Lichenihabitans psoromatis: one gene and its partner. The protein of the gene in region 1 interacts with the protein of each later gene in a pairwise test. Links are inferred from orthologs where the notes say so. Each region holds a gene or a part of one and is shown on either strand. Other genes may lie near its edges.

What was found.
Region 2: the proteins of recR (region 1) and recO interact in binary tests that used the Escherichia coli proteins (3 or more experiments, as listed by UniProt). The link is inferred for Lichenihabitans psoromatis from one-to-one orthologs.

What each region holds. Positions count from the first base shown.
Region 1 is NZ_CP036515.1:4,576,753-4,580,045, forward strand. What follows is about bases 281-3,254. They hold recR (recombination mediator RecR), read right to left. Parts: upstream 2,084-3,254; coding sequence 1,478-2,083; downstream 281-1,477. Other genes in these bases: pdeM (ligase-associated DNA damage response endonuclease PdeM), read left to right, coding at 281-822; EY713_RS21300 (PAS domain-containing protein), read right to left, coding at 836-1,378; EY713_RS21310 (YbaB/EbfC family nucleoid-associated protein), read right to left, coding at 2,097-2,420; EY713_RS21315 (DNA polymerase III subunit gamma/tau), read right to left, coding at 2,461-3,254. Also shown: EY713_RS21290 (ligase-associated DNA damage response DEXH box helicase), read left to right, coding at 1-125; more of pdeM, read left to right, coding at 94-280; more of EY713_RS21315, read right to left, coding at 3,255-3,293. UniProt on the Escherichia coli protein: May play a role in DNA repair. It seems to be involved in an RecBC-independent recombinational process of DNA repair. It may act with RecF and RecO.
Region 2 is NZ_CP036515.1:3,879,060-3,882,102, forward strand. Bases 154-2,877 are described here. They hold recO (DNA repair protein RecO), read right to left. Parts: upstream 2,023-2,877; coding sequence 1,285-2,022; downstream 154-1,284. Other genes in these bases: EY713_RS18115 (SDR family oxidoreductase), read left to right, coding at 157-882; EY713_RS18120 (hypothetical protein), read left to right, coding at 1,090-1,272; era (GTPase Era), read right to left, coding at 2,127-2,877. Also shown: EY713_RS18110 (LysR family transcriptional regulator), read right to left, coding at 1-32; more of era, read right to left, coding at 2,878-3,035; rnc (ribonuclease III), read right to left, coding at 3,043-3,043. UniProt on the Escherichia coli protein: Involved in DNA repair and RecF pathway recombination.

The DNA of each region.
Region 1 (3,293 bases):
CCGAGTTTTTGGTGGAGGAAGCCTCTGGTGCGGACGACGGCGATGCCCTTCCGGGCCACAGACCCGGACCCGATCGTCCGATCCCCGGTGCCTCTGCCCGCCCTCGCGGGTGGCGTGGCTACTAACAGGAGCCGCTCGATCCACACGCATATCGACGTTGCCGGCATGCATCTGCTGGCCGATGCCGCGGGCGCGTTGCTGGCCGAGAACGATCGCGTCTTGCTGGTGGCCGACCTCCATTTAGAGAAAGGCTCCTCGCTGGCGCGACGCGGCATGCTGCTGCCGCCTTATGATACGGCGGCCACGTTGCACCGGCTCGGCACGTTGATCGCGCGCTATGCGCCGCGTCGCGTGGTGGCGCTCGGCGACAGTTTTCATGATCGCCGTGCGACGGAGCGGCTATCGATCGCCGACCGAGAGACGCTTGCGGCGCTTCAGGCGGGGCGGGATTGGCTTTGGATCGCCGGCAACCACGACCCCGAGCCGCCAGCCGGTCTCTGGGGAGAGATCGCCACGGAATGGCAGTTCGGCCCCCTGCTTCTACGCCATGAGCCGCAAGCCGGGATGGCAACCGGCGAGATCGCGGGCCATCTTCATCCCGCCGCCATCGTGGCCGGACGCGGCGGAACAGTCCGGCGGCGGTGCTTCGTGTCGGACGGGAGCCGTTGCGTCATGCCGGCCTTCGGCGCCTATGCGGGCGGCTTGAACCTGCACGACAAAGCCTTCACGGCCCTCTTCGCGCGCGGCCCGCGCATCGCACATGCGCTCGGCCGCGACCGCGTCTATCCGGTGCCGGAGCATCGCTGCCTGCCGGAAGGCTGACGCCCCGAGAGGCTCACGCTGCCGGGATGCGGCGGTTGATGATCGTCATGGCATTGGTGAGAATCTCAAGGGTGGACTCGGCCGCCGACGACACCTGCATCAGACGATCGCTCAAGCCATTGAAGTGATGGCTCCCGGTCAGCGCCGCCAATTCATAGGTGGTGTCGCGCACGGACTCCAAGACATCGCGCCGACCCGGCCCCGGCAGAAACTCGTCGTCGGCCAATTGCATCATCTCGCAAAGGACGAGATCGCCAGACGGGTCCGTGCTCCGCAACATGCTGCACTGCGCCGCGATCAGCACGCTGCTTCCGTCGCTCTTCAACAAGCGCGTGTGGATCGAATAGGCTTTTTGCGTGAGGAGAAAGCCATCGAACAAGTCTGAGGCCCGCAACAGGTCCTCCCGAGTCAGCCAGTCTTCCCAGCTTTGGCCGATTGTGTCGCCTCGCGTGCGGCCCAGCATGTCGAGGTGGACGTCATTGGCGTATAAAATCTTTTTGCCCAGCGTCGAAATGGTGAAAGCCGAGCGCTCACGAAAACCTGCAAGGTCGAGCATAAGTTGTGATCCGATTTGATTACAACTTACAATAGTTCATTCTGGTGACGGTGCAATCGGCGCGATAGATTTCACGCGGCAAAGAGGCACGATGCTCGGTCAGAAAGCCGTGCGGGATCGCATGGCCGCCGCCAGGGTTCCTTCATCGAGGTAGTCGAGTTCCCCACCGACCGGGACGCCATGCGCCAGTCGGGTCACCTTGAGATCGAGGTGAGCCAAAAGGTCGGTCACGTAATGGGCCGTGGTTTGACCATCCACGGTTGCGTTCACGGCCAGGATGATCTCGGATAGTCCCGCACCCGACACGCGATCGACAAGGCCAGCGAGGTTGAGATCGTCCGGCCCGACACCGTCGAGCGGCGATAGCACCCCCCCGAGCACATGGTAACGGCCGCGCACGACGGCGGCGCGTTCGAGCGCCCAAAGGTCGGCCACCGTCTCGACCACCACCACCGTGGTCGTGTCGCGCCGCACATCACAGCAGATCGTACACGGATCGATCGTGTCGATGTTGCCACAAGCCGAACAGGTCACGATGCGCTCGCGCGCGAGCGCCATCGCGTCCGCCAGCGGGCCGAGCAGGTCCTCGCGCTTCCGCATCAGATGTAAGGCGGCGCGACGGGCCGAGCGCGGCCCGAGCCCCGGCAGACGAGCCAGGAGCTGGATCAGGCGCTCGATCTCGGGCCCGGCGACACGATCGGCCATTCTGAAAAGCCGCTTAGAACGGCAGCTTCATGCCGGGCGGCAGGGGAATGCCCGCCGTCACAGCCTTCATCCGCTCTTCGGCGACCCGCTCGGCCTTGCGGCGCGCATCGTCGCTGGCCGTCACGATCAGATCCTCGAGGATTTCACGCTCGTCTTCCTTCATCAGCGAGGGATCGATCGTGATGCTCTTCATCTGGCCCTTGGCGGTCAGCACGAGCCTGACGAGGCCGCCTCCCGACACGCCTTCGACCTGCAACTGTTCGAGTTCGGCCTGGACTTCGCCCAGACGCGCCTGCATGGCCTGCGCCTGTTTCATCAAACCCATCACGTCCTTCATGACCCGCTCCTGCTGCGACACCCCAGAATCATCATCGATTCTAGAGGTCGTCCTCGCTCAATCCATCATCCGGGTCGCCCGCATTGGGGTCCCCCGCATCTGCGTAACCCACTTCGTCGTCGCCCATCACCGGCACCGTCGGTTCGGGTGGCGGCAGATCCGGCTTCATGTCGGTCACATCGACGATGCGGCTCCCGGGAAACAGTTCCATGATCCGGCTGACCACGGGATGCGCTTCCAGAGATTTGCGCCGCGACGCGGTCTCGGCATCCGCCAATTCGCGCAAGGTCGCACCGCCGCCATCGCGTGCGACCGCCACCATCCAACGAATGCCGGTCCACTCGTTGAGCCGACGCATCACATGGGCCGCGAGCTGTGGAGACGCGCCCGGAACCGTCTCGAACTCGATACTGCCCGGCTCGAAACGAACGATGCGAACATCCTTCTCGAGCGCCATCTTCAGCTGAATGTCACGATTGGCAATCGCCAGAGCCACGACATCCTGCAGTGTCTGCGGGAGAACAGGCGGCGACGCAGGCGCGGCCTGCGGAGCGAGGCTCGCCTGAGGCGGGCTGGCCACCAGTGCGGCCTGCGGCACGGATTGCGGCAGGGCCCCGCCAGAACCAAGCCGACGCAACCCGCCAACCGGTGGCTCCCCGGATGAAACCCCCGAAGGCGCGGTCACGCTTGCAACGACGGCTTGTGGCGCGGCACCACCAGCCTGAGCGGCGGACAGCCGCCGGATGACGTCATCCGGCGTCGGCAGATCGGCCGCATAGGCGAGGCGCACCAGCACCATATCGGCGGCCGCCAGCGGTCTCGGCGCATCCTTCACGTCGGCCAAACCCTTGGCCAGCATCTGCCACGCGCGCG
Region 2 (3,043 bases), 700 kb from region 1 along the record:
AGGAACACGGCCAGATCGTCGAGAGATCCCACGTCATCATTGTTTGCCATAGCGATCAGACTGTCTGCTTTTCAATGGATTATAAGATTAGGCCGAACGGCCATACCTCTTCAACTCGCCGACTGCATCGAAGCAGGTCTGCGTATGGAGATGCAAATGACCATCAAGACCGCTCTGATAACGGGTGCCAACAAGAGCATCGGCTTCGAGACCGCCCGCCAGCTTGGCCGGCTGGACTATCGAATCTGGCTCGGATGCCGCGACGAAGCGCGGGGCGCAGCGGCCGCGCAGCTGCTGAGCCAAGATGGCATCGAGGTCACGCCTCTTTCGATCGACGTGACGAGCGAGGTCAGCATTCGTGCGGCGGCGGCTGTCGTACAAGAGCAGGATGGAAAGCTCGACGTCCTCATCAACAACGCCGGAATCTCGAACGTCTCGTTCGTGCCGCCGTCACAGCAGACGATTGATGACGTCCGGACCGTCTATGACACGAACGTCTTCGGTCCGATTCGCGTGACACAGGCTTTCCTGCCGTTGCTGAAAGCAGCCGGCAGCGCCACCGTCGTGATGGTCAGCAGCGGGTTGGGATCGCTCGCCTGGCTGTCAGACCCGACGCATCCGTTCTATGGCGTCAATCTACTCGGCTACAACAGTTCCAAGACAGCGCTGAATGCCGTTACCCTGGCGTTCGCCAAAGAGCTGTCGTCTTTCAACATCAGGGTCGATGCGGCGGACCCAGGCTATACGGCCACCGATTTCAACAATCATTCCGGCTACCGAACGGTGGAGCAAGCGGCCGCCGGCATCGTCTGGTTGGTCGAACGCGACGGCGGGGGACCGACTGGGCGGTTCTACTTCGAGACGGAACAAGCCCCGTGGTGAGCCTGTCGAGACCACCGATTTCCTGAAGGCCACGCGTTCGGTAAGGGGACGCTTAACCAAGGGTGTGTCTACTCAGCACTAGTGACGACGGATCGAGGCGCTTACTGATCCCGACAGAACTCGGGTTTGGCGGTTGGCCAGCTCGGCCCATCGGCTTGTGTGACGCTCTCTTGCGATGTTCCCGGCCATCAATCATCTAGGATCACGATGCAAAATAAAGCGCTTTTCGGCTTGTTCTCCGGCGTTCTCCTTGTCGTCGTGACCTTGATCGGGGTCGCGGCTCTCAACATGCCATCCGCCGAAAGCGCTGTCGCGTCTTGCGCTTCAGCCCATGTCCCGGCCGAAGGCGGCTACGGCCTCACCACGCACAAAGACTGCGCCGCCAAGTAAGTCTCGGCAGGTTTAGGCCGCCCCGCCCTCGTCTGTGGCGTCGAGGCTTCGGAGATAGGCGTGCCGCGCCGTTTGCATGGCGAGGCCACGCGGCACGAAGACGTCTCGCATGAGAAAATATTCCGCGAGACGAAACGCGGCGACAAGATCGCCCGGCGAGATTTCGGCCGTCTCGTCGATGAGAAAAGCCGGCAGCACCAACATCCGATCGGCATAGGGCTCTCCCGCACTGCGAGACACGGCTGTGCCCGATTTTGGCGACACGAAGGCCAGATCGTCGTTGCGGCCCGTCGCGACACAAGCGCTGAGATCGAGTCCAAAGCCGAGTTCGGTCAATAAATCGAGTTCGAAAAATACGATCGCGAGCGGCGTCACGGCCCTATCGTCAACGGCTTCGAGGATCATTTCGAGCCGGTCGTGCAGCCGTGGATGCGGTTCCCGCTCCGGCAGAAGGCGCGCCAAGCCGCATAGATGGTTGAGTGCGTGAAGTCCGTGCGCGGTTTCCATCGCGCGTGAGGCGCGCATGCGGCGCGGCTCGATCGTGTAGGTGCCGAGGTCATGCTCGACGCGCGATCGCCAGACCGCCTCGACGCCGTTGCCGGGCTGGAGGCTGGGACGCAGACGGCGGGAGCGCCCGCCATGCACAAAGCCGAGGTGCCGCCCATGCTGGCGCGTCACGAGATCGAGGATGACACTTGTCTCGCCGTGGCGGCGGATACCCACGACGATCCCGTCGTCACGCCACTCCATCGCGGCGACCTTCGCGCTTTGTCGACCCCGCCAGAATGGGCCGAACAATCGGACGCCCTATCGCTTGGTCTGCCATCAGGACCTGCCGGCCAGGATCGAGAAACTCAGTTGCGAGGGTAGTCGAGACCCATCTCGCGGTATCGTTCGGGATCGTCTCCCCAATTTTCCCGCACCTTCACGAAAAGGAACAGATGAACCTTCTTTTCGGCCGCCTCGGTGATTTCGAGACGGGCCGCCGTTCCAATGGACTTGATGGTTTTGCCACCATCGCCGATCACGATCTTCTTGTGACCATCGCGCGTGACATAAATGGTCTGCTCGATGCGGGCCGATCCGTCCGGCATGTCTTTCCACAGATCGGTTTCGACCGTGGTCTGGTACGGCAACTCGTCGTGCAGCCGTTCGAACATCTTCTCCCGCGTGATCTCGGCAGCGAAAGAGCGCATGGGCGCATCCGAAATCTGGTCCTCCGGATAAAGCCACGGGCCGGCGGGCATGAAGCCAGCGAGCTTTTCGCGCAGCTTCGGCAGGCCGTGTTTCCGCAGCGCCGAAATCATGAACGTCTCGTCGAAGGCGAGCTTGGCATTCACGTCCGCCGTCAAAGCCAATAATTCCGTCGTCTCGATCGTATCGATCTTGTTGAGCACCAGGATCTTGCGGCGCCCGACGTCGGCGAGCCTTTCGAGGATCGACAGATTCTCGTCGTCGAGGCCTTTCTTGGCGTCGATCAGCAGCGCAATCGCATCCGCATCCCCTGCACCGCCCCAGGCGGCCGTCACCATCGCGCGATCAAGACGACGCTTCGGCGCGAAGATCCCCGGCGTATCGACGAAGATGATCTGCGCCGCTCCCTCGAGCACGATGCCGCGCACGAGGTTGCGAGTCGTCTGCACCTTGCGGGACACGATCGACACCTTGGTGCCAACCAACGCATTGATGAGCGTCGATTTGCCGGCATTGGGTGCCCCGATCAGCGCCACAAAGCCGCATCGGGTCTGTTGTTCGTCGGTCAAATCCGTCT